2 regions of the Neobacillus sp. NPDC058068 genome follow, and region 1 is predicted to be linked to the other one. Evidence: a T-box and tRNA genes for the amino acid it is inferred to sense, from the RefSeq annotation. Region 1 holds a T-box; the other holds one or more tRNA genes.
The links. The T-box of region 1 lies ahead of serS (serine--tRNA ligase). A T-box ahead of a tRNA ligase gene usually reads a tRNA of that ligase, here a tRNA-Ser.
Positions count from the first base shown of each region.

Region 2: it has a tRNA-Ser gene. The T-box ahead of serS (serine--tRNA ligase) is inferred to sense a tRNA for this amino acid. The anticodon was not compared.

Region 1 is NZ_JBHVSI010000043.1:7,181-16,188, reverse strand. It holds gene ACFVSW_RS27640 (YaaC family protein) at 1-530, opposite strand, end outside; gene guaB (IMP dehydrogenase) at 708-2,168, shown strand; gene ACFVSW_RS27630 (serine hydrolase) at 2,388-3,701, shown strand; gene pdxS (pyridoxal 5'-phosphate synthase lyase subunit PdxS) at 3,867-4,748, shown strand; gene pdxT (pyridoxal 5'-phosphate synthase glutaminase subunit PdxT) at 4,752-5,342, shown strand; T-box leader at 5,396-5,618, shown strand; gene serS (serine--tRNA ligase) at 5,885-7,165, shown strand; tRNA gene ACFVSW_RS27610 (tRNA-Ser) at 7,265-7,357, shown strand; gene ACFVSW_RS27605 (deoxynucleoside kinase) at 7,944-8,648, opposite strand; gene ACFVSW_RS27600 (deoxynucleoside kinase) at 8,658-9,008, opposite strand, start outside.
Region 2 is NZ_JBHVSI010000036.1:448-9,455, forward strand. It holds gene bcbE (bacillibactin exporter BcbE) at 114-1,391, shown strand; tRNA gene ACFVSW_RS26540 (tRNA-Ser) at 1,597-1,685, shown strand; gene ACFVSW_RS26545 (4Fe-4S dicluster domain-containing protein) at 1,740-2,642, opposite strand; gene ACFVSW_RS26550 (DMSO/selenate family reductase complex B subunit) at 2,707-3,297, opposite strand; gene ACFVSW_RS26555 (DMSO/selenate family reductase complex A subunit) at 3,300-5,699, opposite strand; gene ACFVSW_RS26560 (TorD/DmsD family molecular chaperone) at 5,678-6,361, opposite strand; gene ACFVSW_RS26565 (DUF6509 family protein) at 6,612-6,905, shown strand; gene ACFVSW_RS26570 (cold-shock protein) at 6,945-7,148, opposite strand; gene ku (non-homologous end joining protein Ku) at 7,540-8,370, opposite strand; gene ACFVSW_RS26580 (DNA ligase D) at 8,501-9,008, shown strand, end outside.

The DNA.
Region 1 (9,008 bases):
TGCTGCTGTAACGTGGCAAATGTCCTTTTTCCTTCAAATAAAAAGAATAAATCATCAAGTTCGGGTATAAGCTGTAGTAATTCCTCCATTATGACTTTCTCCCCTTCTAATGGTTTCATGTGGAACATTTTTTCCGACATGAAGGGGAAAAGTCCATTTTTTTGAAATTTCACTTCATCCTGAAAGAAAAGGTAATTTTGCTTTTTTCTCTTCCTTGTTGAAACGCCATGCGCTAAAACAGCAGTTGTCTCAGGATAAGAAGGATCGATGGATAAAATGCATGCTTTAATTAAATGGACAAGACCATAGAAGAGTAGAATCGGCTTTATAATAAGCGGAGCTTTTTCTGCTTGTTCATAATATATTTGCCCATGTTCCAGATAATAAAGAAAGGGATAGCAATTTTCATAGCCTTTTTGTTCAGGATTATCCAGCTTATACTTCTGATAGCTAGTTTTTAAATAACGCTGGCAGTATTCTGCCGAAAAGAAGCAGGAGAAGCTTTTCCAGTCTTTATATTGAATACCCAATATTCAATCACCTTTTTCAGAAGAATCAATTTAATTGTTATTCCTTGACAGTATTTTGCCCAATTGATAACCTACAAATAATATTTTTTTATAGGTTAGGCTGGTTCTTTGTATTTATTGCATTGGTAGACAGCGGCGTGTATTGTTTTATAAGTTTTGAAACGGAGGACAGTTAAAATGTGGGAAAGTAAGTTTTTAAAAGAAGGTTTAACGTTTGATGATGTTTTGCTAATTCCGGGTAAGTCAGAGGTATTGCCAAGGGATGTAAGCCTAAAGGTAGAATTATCACCATCGGTTAAGCTTAATATTCCAATCATTAGTGCTGGGATGGACACTGTGACAGAGTCGGAAATGGCAATTTCCATGGCGCGCCAAGGCGGCTTAGGAGTTATTCATAAAAATATGACCATCGAACAGCAGGCTGAGCAGGTGGAAAAGGTAAAACGGTCTGAAAGCGGCGTTATCACCGATCCGTTCTTCCTGACACCGGAGCATCAAGTATTTGATGCAGAGCATTTAATGGGAAAATACCGAATCTCCGGGGTACCAATTGTCAATAATCTCGAGGAGCAAAGGCTGGTTGGAATTATTACAAATCGTGACCTTCGATTTATCCAGGATTATTCCTTTAAAATTTCCGACGTGATGACGAAAGAAAACCTGGTCACAGCTCCAGTCGGAACAACATTAAAAGAGGCGGAAAGAATCCTGCAAAAGTATAAAATTGAAAAGCTGCCCCTAGTAGATGACCAAGGTGTCTTAAAGGGCTTAATTACAATTAAGGATATTGAAAAGGTAATTGAATTTCCTAACTCAGCAAAGGACAGCAAAGGACGATTATTAGCTGGTGCAGCAGTAGGCGTAACTAGTGACACGATGCTAAGGCTCGACAAGCTTGTTAAAGCGCATGTTGATGTAGTGGTCGTTGATACAGCCCACGGGCATTCTAAGGGTGTTTTAGACACGGTCAGAGAAATAAGAAGCGCTTATCCAGACTTAACGATTATTGCAGGAAATGTGGCAACTGCTGAAGCGACAAAGGCTCTTATCGAGGCAGGCGCCGATGTCGTGAAGGTAGGAATTGGCCCGGGGTCGATTTGTACAACAAGGGTGGTAGCAGGTGTAGGCGTGCCGCAAATTACCGCTGTTTATGATTGTGCTACAGAAGCAATGAAGCATGGGAAGACGATAATTGCCGACGGCGGGATTAAATACTCCGGAGATATCGTCAAGGCGCTTGCAGCCGGCGGGCATGCAGTTATGCTTGGCAGTCTCCTGGCAGGCGTTTCTGAGAGCCCTGGGGAAACAGAAATTTTCCAAGGCCGCCGCTTTAAAGTATATCGGGGCATGGGGTCTGTTGCTGCGATGGAAAAGGGTTCAAAAGACCGTTATTTCCAAGAAGATAATAAGAAATTTGTTCCAGAAGGGATTGAAGGCCGCATCCCTTATAAAGGACCATTGGCAGAAACGATTTATCAGCTGATTGGCGGACTTCGCTCTGGTATGGGCTATTGTGGAACAAAGGACCTTAATGACCTAAGAACAAAGGCACAATTTATTAAGATGACAGGTGCCGGCCTAAGGGAAAGCCATCCGCATGATGTGCAGATTACGAAAGAGGCACCGAACTATTCATGATAACAACCGCGAAAAAAAGAGAAGCCCGGCCTTCTCTTTTTTTTTTGTAGTAATTTAGTCTTATTGAAGTAACCAAATTGGTAAAAGAATCGTCCAATCCTCTGTCTATGATTTGCTAGGCAGTTATGTTAAAATAACCAAAGTGATTAATTCTTGGAGGGTTTTAGAGTGAAAAAACATTTTTATCAGAAATGTGTTGCCAGTGCGCTGGCACTTATCATGTTTTTTAGTCTTTTTGCCGGGGTGGATCAAGCGAAGGCGGAAGCGGCATTAAATGTGAATGCAGACGGTGCGATAATAGTCGATGGAGAAACAGGTAAAGTTTTATACGAGAAGAATGGTGACAGTTCACTAGGTGTTGCCAGTATGACGAAAATGATGACTGAATACCTTTTGCTTGATGCAGTGAAACGAGGAAAGGTGAAATGGGATCAGGATTATTCTGTCAGTGAGCTTGTGTATAAAATTTCACAGCCTAGAGATTTATCTAATGTGCCCTTGCGCCGTGATGGATCATATAAAGTCCGAGAATTATATGAAGCAATGGCGATTTATTCCGCAAATGGGGCAACTATTGCCCTCGCTGAAGTTATTGCTGGTTCGGAAACAAACTTTGTTAAATTGATGAATGAAAAGGCGAAAAAGTTAGGCTTAAAAAATTCCAAATTTGTTAACTCAACGGGTCTAAATAATAAAGATTATCATGGGGAACAGCCAGAAGGAACAGGGGCTGACGAAGAAAATGTGATGTCACCTCGTGATGTTGCGACGTTAGCTTTTCACCTCATTAATGATTATCCGGATGTTTTAAAAACAGCCAGCACTCCAAGAAAGACATTTCGTGCGGGTACGACAGATAAAATTGACATGATTAACTGGAATTGGATGCTCCCAGAATTAGATTACGGCTATAAAGGAATGGACGGACTTAAAACAGGAACGACTGATTTTGCTGGTTATTGCTTTACAGGTACTGCAGCCCGTGATGGAAAACGATTTATTACGGTTATTCAAAATGCGAAGGATTCAAGCGGCAAAAACGATGGTTATCGTGCACGCTTTGGCGAAACTAAAAAAATGCTCGACTATGCGTTTAACAATTTTTCAAAAGAGCAGCTTGTTCCTAAACATTATCAAGTTAAAGGACATACAACAATCCCGGTCATTAAAGGGAAAGAGGACCAGGTAAAAATTTACACAAAGTCAGCAATTAAAATGGTGATTCAAAATGGTGATAAGAAAAATTACCAAACTGAACTGGTGCTGGATAAAACGAAAATCAATAAAGATGGCGAGTTAACGGCACCAATTAAAAAAGATGAAAAAATTGGTTATTTAACAGTTAAACCGAAAAGTGGCGAAAAAGTCAGCTTCCTAACCGGAGAGGGCCAGAAGACAGCTCAGGTTGATGTCATTGCCGCTCAAGAAGTCGAAAAAGCAAATTGGTTTGTACTCATGATGCGTGGTATCGGCAATTTCTTCGGAGATGTCTGGGATGGAATTTCTTCCGCGGTAAAAGGCTGGTTTAAATAAACCATTATGGAAATAAAGCAGAGAGGATTCTTGTCTTGACAGGAATCCTTTTTTGTTGCTTTAATGATTTTATGGGGAAAAATAATTCCGATTAATTAAGTGGGAAATTTCCTAAATGATGCAAATATTTTTCTAAATATTAAAATAAAAGGGGGATTTTAACAAATGATAACAGGTACAGATCTTGTAAAACGCGGTATGGCTGAAATGCAAAAAGGCGGCGTCATCATGGATGTAGTCAACGCGGAGCAGGCGAAAATTGCTGAGGAAGCGGGCGCAGTGGCAGTAATGGCTTTAGAACGTGTTCCTTCAGATATCCGCGCTGCTGGCGGCGTGGCAAGGATGGCAGACCCGAGGATCATTGAAGCGGTTATGGGTGCTGTTACAATCCCTGTGATGGCAAAAGGAAGAATCGGTCATATTGTCGAGGCGCGTATTCTTGAAGCAATGGGTGTCGACTATATCGATGAGAGTGAAGTTTTGACTCCTGCTGATGAGGAATACCATTTAAATAAAAGAGACTATACTGTACCGTTTGTATGCGGCTGCCGCGATCTTGGCGAAGCTGCCCGCAGAATTGGTGAAGGAGCTTCAATGCTTCGGACGAAGGGTGAACCTGGAACAGGAAATATTGTTGAGGCTGTCCGCCATATTCGCAAGGTGAATGCCCAGGTTCGTAAAGTTGTCGGCATGAATGAGGACGAGTTAATGACAGAAGCAAAGCTGTTAGGCGCGCCATACGAATTGCTTCTAGAAATTAAGCGTCTTGGACGTCTTCCGGTTGTTAACTTTGCAGCCGGTGGTGTGGCAACTCCTGCTGATGCTGCGCTAATGATGCAATTAGGAGCGGATGGCGTTTTTGTCGGCTCTGGTATTTTTAAATCAGAAAATCCTGCTAAATTTGCAAGAGCGATCGTGGAAGCGACTACGCATTTCCAAGACTATAAATTGATTGCTGAGCTTTCCAAGGATTTAGGAACACCGATGAAGGGGATTGATATTTCATCATTGGCACCTGAAGCACGTATGCAGGAAAGAGGCTGGTAATTCATGGTGAAAATCGGCGTTCTCGCTTTGCAAGGAGCTGTTCGCGAACATATTCGTTCGTTAGAAGCATGTGATGTCGAGGCGGTTGCTGTCAAACGAAAGGAAGAATTAGCGGATGTAGACGGCCTTATTCTTCCTGGGGGCGAAAGCACGGCAATGCGGCGCTTAATTGATAAGTATGATTTTATGGATGACCTGAAGCGATTTGCTCATGAGGGGAAACCCATGTTTGGAACATGTGCAGGCTTGATTCTGTTAGCAAAGGACCTTGTCGGCTATAGTGAGCCGCACATCGGTGTGATGGATATTAAGGTTGAACGCAACTCATTTGGACGCCAGGTGGACAGCTTCGAGGCCGACCTTGCGATTAAAGATGTCGCTGACAGTTTCCCGGCAGTTTTTATCCGGGCGCCGCACATCGTTGAAGCGGGAGAGAATGTTGAAATTCTTTCTAAACATCATGACCGCATTGTCGCCGCACGGGATGGACATTTTCTTGGCTGTTCGTTCCATCCGGAGTTGACAGACAATCATCGTCTTACCGCCTACTTCGTCGAGATGGTGAAGGAAGCAAAAGCAAGAAATTTTGAATAAGGTAGTTGCAATCGGTTAATAATTGTAGTAAATTATTAAACAATATAATAACGAATAAAGCTATGAGAGGAACTAGTAACAAGTGACTCATTCTAAAAGAGAGCCGGTGGCTGGTGTGAACCGGTGGATGGTCTTGTGAATCCCTCCTCGAGCAAGGTGCGGAACACCTCAAGTGAGGTCAGTAAGTACTTTCGGTGAAAAACCGTTAACGTTTTTTCGAGGTGGACTGATTTTTAGTCAACCAGGGTGGTATCGCGAGCAACTCTCGTCCCTGTATTAGGGGCGGGAGTTTTTTATTTTTTGCTGTGTTAAAGAACATTGTTGATTTTGAGCACAATGTTGATTGGAGTGGAAGGCGCGAGACTCCTGCGGGAGCAGCGGGACAGGTGAGACCTCGCAGGCGCTTTAGCGCCGAGGAGGCTCACCGCCCGCCCCGCGGAAAGCGAAGCGCCTGGAACGGAAATCAACATTCACTTTTAACACAGCCTATTTTTTAAAGCGGAAGCGCCCGGTTATTAAATTTAAAAAAGGAGTGCGGACAAATGTTAGATATTAAAGTATTAAGAGCTAATTTTTCAGAAGTAAAAGAAAAGCTGCAGCATCGCGGCGAAGATTTAACAGATTTCGGTCAGTTTGAAGAACTGGATCTGAAAAGACGCGAATTAATTGTCGAGACTGAAAAACTTAAATCAAGAAGGAATGAGGTCACGCAGCAGGTTGCGGCCTTAAAGCGTGACAAACAGGATGCCGATCATTTAATTAAAGAAATGCGTGAAGTCGGCGATCAAATTAAAACGCTTGATGACGAGCTGCGCGGGGTAGAAGAGACCTTAGAGCAATTGCTTTTAAGTATCCCGAATATCCCGCATGAAAGCACTCCGATTGGCGAAACTGAAGATGATAATGTTGAAATCAGAAACTGGGGCGAAGTGCGTGAGTTTGAATTTGAAGCGAAACCGCATTGGGATGTTGCCGATCATTTAGGGATTCTTGACTTTGAACGTGCGGGCAAGGTTACAGGAAGCAGATTTGTCTTTTATAAGGGGTTAGGTGCCCGTTTAGAACGTGCATTGATGAGCTTCATGCTCGATCTTCATATCGATGAACACGGTTATACGGAAATATTACCGCCTTATTTAGTGAATCGCGCCAGCATGACGGGGACCGGCCAGCTGCCAAAATTTGAAGAAGACGCCTTCTTGATTGAAAATGAAGATTACTTCCTAATTCCAACGGCAGAGGTGCCTGTCACCAACCTTTATCGCGATGAAATATTAAGCGGCGATCAGCTGCCAATCCGCTATGCTGCCTATAGCGCATGTTTCCGCTCTGAAGCGGGTTCAGCCGGCCGTGATACACGGGGCTTGATTCGCCAGCACCAGTTCAATAAGGTTGAGCTTGTCAAGTTTGTGAAGCCAGAGGATTCTTACGAAGAGCTTGAAAAACTGACGAATGACGCTGAACGAGTGCTGCAATTGCTGGAGCTTCCGTACCGTGTCTTGAGCATGTGTACCGGTGACCTCGGCTTTACGGCTGCGAAAAAGTATGATATTGAAGTTTGGATTCCAAGTTATGGGACGTACCGCGAGATTTCTTCTTGCAGTAATTTTGAAGCGTTCCAGGCGCGCCGGGCGAACATCCGCTTCCGCCGTGATCCGAAGGCGAAGCCGGAGCATGTTCATACGTTAAATGGTTCTGGTCTTGCGATTGGCCGTACGGTCGCTGCTTTATTAGAAAATTACCAGCAGGCAGACGGAAGTGTCGTAATTCCAACGGTATTACGTCCGTATATGGGCGGTCGTGCGGTTATTAAGCCAGAGTAACAAACATTAAATTTCCGGATGGTTAGTCCCCATCCGGAAATTTTAATAATATCGTTTGACACAGTTAAAAATATATGTTAAAGTATCATTTGTCGATACGGAGGAATACCCAAGTCTGGCTGAAGGGATCGGTCTTGAAAACCGACAGGCGGGTCAAACCGCGCGGGGGTTCGAATCCCTCTTCCTCCTCCATAAGATGATACAATCGCGCATAAAAACTGGAGATAAAGGTCCGTTACATTTACTTGTAACGGATTTTTTTTTACAAATTTATGCTCGATGTTTAATTAGGGGAAAAACCAGCAACGGTCAATAAGAGAGGTTTATAAAGCCCGTGAACGGAAAAAAGAGCCGTCAATGGTCAATAAGAGAGGTTCATAAAGCCCGAGAACATGAAAAAGAGCCGTCAATGGTCAATAAGAGAGGTTCATTAAAGCCCGAGAACATGAAAAAGAGCCGTCAACGGTCAATAAGAGAGGTTCATAAAGCCCGAGAACATGAAAAAGAGCCGTCAACGGTCAATAAGAGAGGTTCATAAAGCCCGAGAACATGAAAAAGAGCCAGCAACGGTCAATAAGAGAGGTTCATAAAGCCCGAGAACATGAAAAAGAGCCGTCAACGGTCAATAAAAGAGGTTCATAAAGCCCGTGAGCGGGAAAAAGAGCCGTCGACGGTCAATAAGAGAGGTCCATAAAGCCCGAGAACGAAGAAAAAGGCGCTTAACGGTTGATTAGTGCAATTTCATAAATCTAAAGAATATGAAAAAACACCAAATGGCTTAATAGCCAATTGGTGTTTTTTCTATGTTGAGGATTTCACTTAGCTTTTCTTCTACTTCACGGCAAATGCGTAACGCATCGGCATTACTGTTGACAACGTCTGTCGTATCCATATCAATAATTAATACTTCGCTGGCATCGTACTGATTCATGACCCATTCATCATAACCCTTCCACACTTCGAAGTAATACTCCTTCAGTTCCGGGTTGATTTCGAAGCTTCTGCCGCGGGCCATAATCCGGTCAATCACCGTATCAAACGAACCTTTTAAGTAAACCATTAAATCCGGTGCTTTCTTTGGAAGTTCATTCAGTTCTTCCAACATATTTTCAACAAGCTCTTCATAAATTTTAAATTCGAGATCAGATATTCTGCCTAAATTTTTGTTCACATAAGCAAAATACCAATCCTCATAAATGGAACGATCTTGAATCGTATAAATCGGCTCTTGCCAGCTGACACATTCTTTAACCGTTTTAAAGCGTTTATTTAGAAAAAATAACTGCAAGAGAAAGGGAATTCTCTTCGCATCTAATTCTTCAGGTGTCAGTTCATAATAAAGCGGAAGAATCGGGTTATCGTCGACCGCTTCGTAAAACACCTTACTTTCAATTCCTTTATTTTTAAAGTGGGCATTCAAGGTGTCTGCCACACTTGTTTTGCCAAGACCAATCATACCACCAATAACGATACTCACTAACATCCCCCTGTTCTATAATGTTTTTGACCTATTGCGAGTTTTTAATGATGAAGATAGCTTTTGAAAAATATAGTTTAAATCTTGTTCGCTTTTTACAAAATCCAACTCATCGCCGCTAAAGCGGAGAACTGGGATTTCCGGATGTTCCTTTTCAAAAATCGTCATGGTATTTTCATAGTCAATCGATAGCTGTTCTAGATACAGGGGGCTGATATTCTTCTCTACTTCGCGCCCTCTGACTTTAATTCGTTTCAACAGTGTATCTAAGCTGGCATTCAAATAAATGATGACATTTGGTTTCGGCATATCCGAAGTCAAAATCTGATAAATCTTGTAGTACTTTTCGTACTCTTCAGGATTTAA
Region 2 (9,008 bases), on a different contig from region 1:
TTAGAATTTTCAACTTCTGCTGCCATTAAAAGGATTCATTTCCCATAGTTTTTTTATATTGAAAAAAGCCATATTAACAATATAAATAAAATGAAGGCGGGATTGAGAGAAAAATGGAACATATTGAGCAATTATCGAAAAGCCCACCTGCAGCAAAAAAGAAACAAACTAAAGCTGGCCATAAACGTTCGGATGAGATCTCAAAGCAAAAGTGGGCAATTCTTTCATTATCTTCGATTCCTTTAGTTATGACATTGGGAAATTCTATGTTGATTCCTATTTTACCTTCGATGGAAAAGAAATTAGATATTTCATCGTTACAAACAAGCATGATTATTACTGTTTATTCAATCGTAGCGATTTTTTTAATCCCAATCGCCGGCTATTTATCAGACCATATCGGCAGAAAAAAAGTCATCATCCCAAGCCTCATTATTGCTGGAATTGGCGGAATTATTTCCGGCGGAGCTGCCTGGAAATTGGATAATGCTTATTGGGTTATCTTAGCGGGCCGCGCTCTTCAAGGAGTGGGCGCAGCCGGGGCATTTCCAATTGTACTTCCATTAGTAGGGGATATGTTTAAAAATGAGGATGATGTTAGTGTTTGTTTGGGAATTATCGAAACATCTAATACTTTCGGAAAGGTTTTAAGCCCCATCTTCGGGGCATTTCTAGCGGGGTTTATTTGGTTTTTACCTTTTCTTTCTTTTCCTGTCTTTTGTGTTATTTCTGTTGTGATGATGATTTTTCTAGTTAAATCTCCAAAAAGTTCCCAAAAACCAGTCCCTTTCAGGGATTTCTTTAATGGTGTTAAGAAGACCTTTAGTGAAAAGGGTCGTTGGCTTTACGCCATCTTTTTTATTGGCGGCATTTTAATGCTCGTCCTATTCGGAATTCTGTTTTACCTTTCGGAAATATTCGAAAAAGAATATGGAATCAAGGATATTAAAAAAGGTTTCTTTCTAGCTTTACCACTTGGAGCACTTTGTCTTTCATCATTTATCGGCGGAAAAATCATCAAAAAAAATAAAGTATTGATGAAATGGTTAACGTTTGGGGGTATACTGGCTGCGGCTCTTTCGATTGGAGCCTTATGGTTTTCCATTAAGTTGTGGTATATGATTACAATGTTTTTAATAAGTGGTATTGGAATCGGTATTGGGCTTCCTTGTCTTGATACACTTATTACTGATGGAGTAGAAAAGAAGGAACGCGGAACAATCACATCGTTTTACGCCTCGATGAGATTTATTGGGGTCGCAGCAGGTCCGCCGATTATTGCTGTGCTAATGAAATTTTCAAACCAATGGATTTTTATCGTCATGAGCAGTCTCAGCATTCTGGCAGCAATTGTTGCTCTATTTGCGATTAAACCAAAAGCCCAGGGCTAACACACCTATAAGCGACGTACCCTTTTTTTCTCACCTCCACGGTCGCTTAGATTATTCTGGGTAACCTGTCCGCGCCCTATAAAAACCCTAATTTTTCTACCAGATTTAAAGGTATTATGGTATAATAAATACTGTAATAATTAGGTATTGCGGGTGTGGTTTAATGATAGAATTTCAGCTTCCCTCACCCACTTTAACACAATGTGGAGAAGTACCCAAGTGGTTATAAGGGGGCGCACTCGAAATGCGCTAGGGCGGGTGACCGTCGCGTGAGTTCGAATCTCATCTTCTCCTTCATTAGAAAATAAAAAACGCCAGTAATTCTGGCGTTTTTTTAATTGAATTTGATTAAAATGGACTTAACCACTCAGGATCCCTGTCTATACAAATATGACATTTCTCTTTTTCCTCCTGAAAGGAAAAAAATAGCTGTCCGCAATCCTGACATTTGTTTGTATTAACGCTCTCAACCGAGTCGCTTTTTTCCTTTATTTCAGGTCTCATCCGGATGGCTTCTTCTGCACAAATATCTGTGCAGGCAGTACAATTCACGCATTTTTCATGATGGATATGCAATAAAGAATCTGCTAAACTAAACAGTTTTTGCGGGCAAAAGGAAAAACACGCCTGGCAGAGTGTACATTTATTTTTGTCGATTTCAACTGAGTAAAATTGAAAATCTTGATAATACTTTGTCAGATTCCATTCATCTTCTTCCATCTGCCACGAAACCGGAGCCATATTTTTAGCTATCTGTTTCCCCTCTTTTTGCAGTTTGGAAAACAAGGCTCTGCGTGATAGCTTCTCCTCATTACTATTCCAAACAACTTCAATCGTTTTTTCACCTAAGAGCTTCAATATTCGATTTGTTTCGCTTAGGACAAAATCCCATTGTTCATTTAGTGGAATGTCGGTTATCTGAATAGCTCTCATTCCTCTTTTTTTATAAATCAACAATTCCTTTTCCGTTGGTATATAGGTCTCACTATAAATGAGACTGGTATGAACAAATTCTCTTGTGACTGCTAAGCCTTTAATGGCTGACAAGGGACAGGCAATGATACAATCTCCGCAGGAATTGCAGCGCTGTGAATCGATTACCAATGTTCTTTCATTGAATGAAATTGCTTCCAATTTACATGCCTGCTCACAAACAGTGCAGGTGGACCTATAGTTTCTCTGCCTTGAACATTTTTCCGTTATTTTCACATCGGCATGCAGACTTTCTAACCAATTTAGAATCAAAGACATAGAATCACCTGGAAAATTCAGCCGCAGCGCCTCTAATCCCTGTGGCGCTGCAGCTGATTATTTTTTAAAAACTAGACAATTTCGCATCTTTGTGGGGTGAAATGACAATATTGGGAAGGGTAATTGAATTACTAGGCATCCCTTTAATTTGGCTGACACTCCCATATTTTTCCCGCAGCTTTTCTACCGGCCCAAATTCAATTGCCCGCATTGGGCAGGTTGCTACACACACTGGTTCCTCGCCTTTTTCTTGAAGTTCAATACAAAAATCACATTTATTCGATTTAAACTTCTGTTTATTATATTGCGGGGCACCGTAAGGACATGCTTTAACGCAAAGCTGCGCTCCGGCACAAATTTCTTGATCAATAGTAACTACCCCATTTTCTTTATTCTTTATGATTGCTCCGGTTGGGCAGCTGGGAATACATCTTGGTTTTGTACAATGATTGCAGGCAATCGTGAAATAGAAAGCTTTTATGTTATTCACAAAACCGCTTGATAGCTGCTGGATAAAGGTTCCTTCTTCATAAGTGTAAACCCGGCGAAAATTCAAACCGACATCAAGATTATTTTTATCCTTACATGAAACACTACAGGCTTTACAGCCAGTGCAAAGACCTTGATTAATATAAAACCCTAACTGTGCCAACATCCTCACTCCTTAGCTTTTTTGACTTCAACAAGGTTTGTTAGTTGCGGAGTCGCTTTTGCAAGAGGTGTTGGCCGCTGTGATGTCAGCACATTCACCGAACCCCGTTGATCCTGTCCATCCGTATCTGGGGTATACCAGGCACCTTGAGGGATCCCCGCTACACCTGGAGTGATTCTTGGCGTCACCTTTACATCAATCAATAAACTGCCTCGCTCATTAAACACCTGCACACGGTCACCTTTTTTTATTCCGCGCTTGTCTGCATCTTTAGGATTCAACCACATTTCTTGCTTTGCTGCTTCCTCAAGCCATTCTTGATTGTCATAGGTGGAATGACATCTCCGCTTATAATGCCAGCTGATAAGCTGCAATGGATATTGCACCTTTAATGGATCCTCAGGTCCTTCCCACGATGGTATATATTTAGCGATTGCTGGAATTTCGTCATGCTGATTCATATCCCATAAAGTCTTTGAGAATAATTCAATTTTTCCGGAAGGTGTTTCAAAACGATTTTTCTCAAAGTCATCAATTTGCTCTTTAAAGCCTACAAGCGGGGCATCATATTTAAAATGATGGACTCCCTTCTGACGGAATTCCTCAAAGGTTGGAAAGTTTGCATCCAATTCTTTCCTGGTCCTCTCCACACTCTCCTTCACTAAGTCGAGGATGGTTCTGCCCTCTGTATACTTTTCTTTCACACCTAATTTATCTGCTACCTCTGCAAAGACATCATATTCATCACGGCATTCATAAAGCGGCTCAATTGTTTTTTCGCCAAAAACAACGTAATCGCCAAAACACCATGGAACACCAATATCATAGCGTTCAAAGAACGTCGTTCCCGGTAATAGGATGTCTGCAAACTTTGCACTTGGAGTCATATAGATATCACTGACAACAATAAATTCTACTTTGCTTTCATCCTCAAGAAGTTTGCGTGTCTTATTAATATCCGCATGCTGGTTAATAAGCATATTTCCGGCCATATTAAAAATTAATTTAATATTCGCATTTAATCGTTCTGTTCCTTCTAGTCCATCTGCTGCAGTCATTTCTGTTCCCATTTCGACTGCTTTTGTCCAAAGGAAACAGGGAATAGACGCTTTTACTGGATTATCATAGGAAAATGGAAAGACGATATTCGAGCGATTCCAATAGCCAGTGCCAGCTGCCCAACCGCCAAGCTTGCCGACATTTCCAGTGAGGCAGGCTAACTGAGCGCCACCGCGCATAATTTGTTCACCATATGCATGACGCTGCGGCCCCCAGCCTTGAATCAGCGCTGCAGGTTTTGTCTTTGCGTACTCCCGGGCAATTTCACGGATTTTATTAGCTGGTACCCGGCAAATTTTTTCAGCCCATTCCGGAGTTTTTGGAGTACCATCCTTTTCCCCCAGTAAATAGCTTTTCAGCGACTCTTCCTTCGCTATTCCATCAGGCATATGCTCACCATCAAAGCCGAGACAGTATTTATCAAGAAATGCTTGATCGTGCAGGTTTTCGGTAATAATAACATATCCCATCGCATCCATCATCGCATTATCTGTTGTAGGCAGAATCGGGATCCATTCATCCGCAAATGCGATGGCCGTATCCGTATAACGCGGATCAATGACAATTATTTTTGCGCCATTATTCTTTGCCTTCATTAAATATTCACGGTATGGCGTCGAGAAAATCATTTCAGACGGATTTTGCCCCCACAAAATAATGTATTTGGAGTGTAAAAGGGAATCAAAGCTGCTGCCTGAATTGTTGGTTCCATACGTAAAGGGAGTTGCTACATTCCCTGCACCGGAACTATAATCATTACGATAATTTAGAAAGCCGCCTGTAAGCGATAACAATTTCCTTACTGCAGCACTTCCGCCATGAAGCCCCCAGCATTGTCCTGAGGCATAATTGTCATACCTGGATTCTGGACCGTATTTATCACCGATCCGCTTTACTTCAGACGCAATCGTCTCGATCGCCTCATCCCATGAAATTCGTTTAAATTTCCCTTCGCCCCGCTTGCCAACCCGTTTCATTGGGTATTTTAAACGGTCCGGATGGTAGAGCATCCGTCGGTAGTTTCTTCCTCTGACACATGCCCTCAATGGCGGGGCAGACAAGTCTCCGCTTTCTTGTGAGTCGGTACTTACCCGCACAACCACCCCATCCTTAACATGCGCCTTAATTACACAGCGCCCGCCGCAGTTATTCACGCTGCAGGTAGAAATAATTTGCTCATTATCTTTTGCACTTACTGCCTTTGCCTCTTTTTTCCGTTCAACGAGCATCTTTGTGCCGATTCCACCAGCAATCACAGGTAAACCGATTGCCCCTGACCATTTCAAAAACGTACGCCGCTGCATTTTATTGGCTAACATATTCGTTAATGGATGTTTTTCAGACATAATATTGAACCCTCCCTTACCTCCACTAATGATTCCAGATCAAAGCTCAAAAAATCTTCAAGAAGCATCGCCGCTCCCAAATATAATTGACTACTTGTATTTTCAATAATTTTTTCGCAAAAGTATGGAATCCAAATCAGTAAATGTTCTTCAAGGAAGCTAATCTGGGTGGCTAGCAATTTTTCTATCCTGTCGTCCTTCGTTTCTTGAGAACATAGATCAGTAAGATGGATCATAAATTCCAGTTCAAGTAGAAAATGGTCGTCTGGTTCATTATTTTCTTTGCAATATTGGAGTCCAAATCGATGGTATAGCTCCCTAATTTGGTAGGTCCATTCTTCAAACAAAAGCTGTTCCCTGCTCCTGTAGTACGATTCCCACGGAGGCGCACCTAACGGGCCTGGTCCAATGAAGAGCCTTTGAAACTCTTGCTGCTCTCTTTTGATTTGCTCAACAGTCAGGTGTTTAAAATAGTCATCAAGGATTTTTCCGCCTTCATGGAATTCTCCTAATTCTTCAAAGGTTTCATCTCTTTTAATTCCAATTAACGTATCAACATTTACTGGCATAGAAAATAACAAGTGCAACAGCTGATAAAAATTTTTTTTCGCTAACAAAAACGGCTGTAATTGAATATGTAATGGTTCTATCGTCAAGGTCACTTCACTTTCTCCTCCTTGTGAAAAACTTCACATGATTATTTGTTATTTTTTCTCCTGCGCCTACCTTTCATAGTTTATTACATATTCATATTACCGCATTCTCCCATAATTGTTATCTCTTTTGTGCATTTATTCACATTATCTTCAAATAAGGTTAGCCAATTTAGCCATAAAGTCGGATAAACCGATTCTAATTTTTCTTAAATCACAAAAAGAGTGTATAATAAGACGATTAAATAATATGCAAAGGATGATTTGCTTGAACATTACTGGCTATTTAGTTGATAAACTAGAAGATCCATTTGGTTTATTATCAGGTGACCGCTATGAGTTTTTTCTTGACCTTGATGTAGATGTGGAAGATGAGCTTTATTCTGAGAAGGGTGTAGGATTAAAAATAATTTTCGTAAGTGATGAGAATGGACAAAGACTTTCCCAGTACCATTTTTTTGAAAAGGGGACTGAAAAAGTGTTAGACTTTGCCCTTGAAGAGGATGAGGAAAAATTAGTCCTGCAGTTTTGCAAGGAGCATTTGGAAGAATAAAAAAGCAGGGGATAAACTTCCTCCTGCTTTTCCATATACTTACATGAAATTTTTACTATGATTATGAATCACTTGAAGTTCTTTTGTCGATTCACTCATTTCACTTTTGCAAATTGGACATAGGGGCACATCACTGCTTTTAAAATTGTCACGAATCCAGCATTTACAATTCTCTGAACTACATACCCAAATTTTCGTTTCTTCTAGTTTGATTTCTTCATCGTTTTTTCTGCCAAACGCCAAAACGTATCACCCCTTGTACTTAGTTATGACTGTTTTTGAACACTAGTTTGTTAGCTGTAAAGCTATATTTCTAGTAAACTTATAACTATATATAGATAAAAAGGTGATGCTTAACCAAGTGCATCACCCTTCTATTCCAAAAAAAAAATTGTTCACATGAAGTTAATCTTACAATTCCATTAATAAAAAAGACGCACTGGCACGTTTAGGGGAATAGCATCTCCCACAATCTCGTGCAGTTACGACTGCATAATCCAATAAATATTTAACATAATTTTATTTTACCGCACTTCCAGCTTTTAGTCAAACCAATTTCTAAAACTAGGGAATTCTGAAAATATTCGGAGCAAAATAAAACCGATTCAACGTGTCAAATCGGCTTTATTTTTTCTTATGCTTCTTTCTTCATTTTTGCTGCAGCTTTTTTCTTTGATGCTGCGGCTTTTTTGGGTTTCGTACGATCAATCGATGCCTGTAATGCAGCCATTAAATCGGTAACATTTGAAGGTGCTTCCTTGGTTGCAGCGGTTACTGTTTCTTTTCCATTTCGTTTCGATTCAATCAATTCAAGCAGTGCTGTACGGTACTCATCCGTGTATTTTTCCGGCTTGAATTCCGAAGTCAATTGATCAATTAGTAAGATAGCCGTATCCAGTTCTTTCTTAGTCACTTTGTTTTCTGCTGGAACGTTGGGAACGTCTCCTGACTTGCGCACTTCATCAGGATAATGAATCGTTTCCATGATCAATGTATTTTCATATACGCGAATGACAGCCAGCTGTTCTTTCGAACGAATGATAATTTTTGCAAGTCCCACTTTTTGTGATTCTTGTAATGCTTTTCGTAACAAAGAATAAGCCTTACTGCCTCCCTCATTCGGAGACATATAATAGCTTCGGTCAAAATAAATCGGATCAATTTCTTCGATTTTAACGAAATCAATGATTTCCACTGCTTTCTCTTCATTTTCCTTTTGCAGCTTTTCAAGGTCCTCGCGGTCAAGAACAACAAATTTTCCTTTCGTGTACTCATACGCTTTGACAATATCATCCGGCTTTACTTCTTCTTCACAAACTGAACAGATTTTTTCATATTTAATCGGTGCATGGCACTTATTATGGAGCGTACGGAGCTTGATATCTTTATCTTCTGTTGCTGTATGGAGCTTGATGGGAATGTTTACAAGCCCAAAGCTGATACTGCCCTTCCACATCGTATGCATAAGGTTATTCACCATTCCTTTTTTGCTTATATTTTGCATCAATTTAACAAGGACATTCCATAAAACATTTGGAAAAGAATGAAACAGTTCAAAATTATACAAAATATAATAAAGGTGGGGATATACTATGATGAAACCGATGCTCCCGAGTCTTACCTTTGATCTTCCTGTTCGTCCTGATTGGTTGTATGAGGTTAAATACGATGGATTTCGAGCATTATTAGAATGGACCATTAACGGTATAACGTTAACAAGCAGAAATGGAAAGCCCCTTTTACCTCAATTTCCAGAAATTGAAGAATTTTTACGAGCGTATGAGGAGCAATTTAAAGCATATTTACCACTTCAGTTTGACGGTGAACTTGTATCCTTGGAGAACGGTTATAAAGCCAATTTCTCCGCCATCCAGGTCCGAGGGCGTTTAAAGGCTGTGAAAAAAATTTCCGAGCAAGCTATGAAATCTCCTTGCCGGCTGATGGTCTTTGATTTACTAATGCTCAAAGGTAAACCACTGCTAAATCAGCCCTACCATAAACGAAAAGATCAGTTAATTAACTTATTTCAACAACTTGAACTAGAATTAGATTCTAATCCTTATAATCGCCAAATACTTCAACTTGTTTTTCCCTATGAGGATT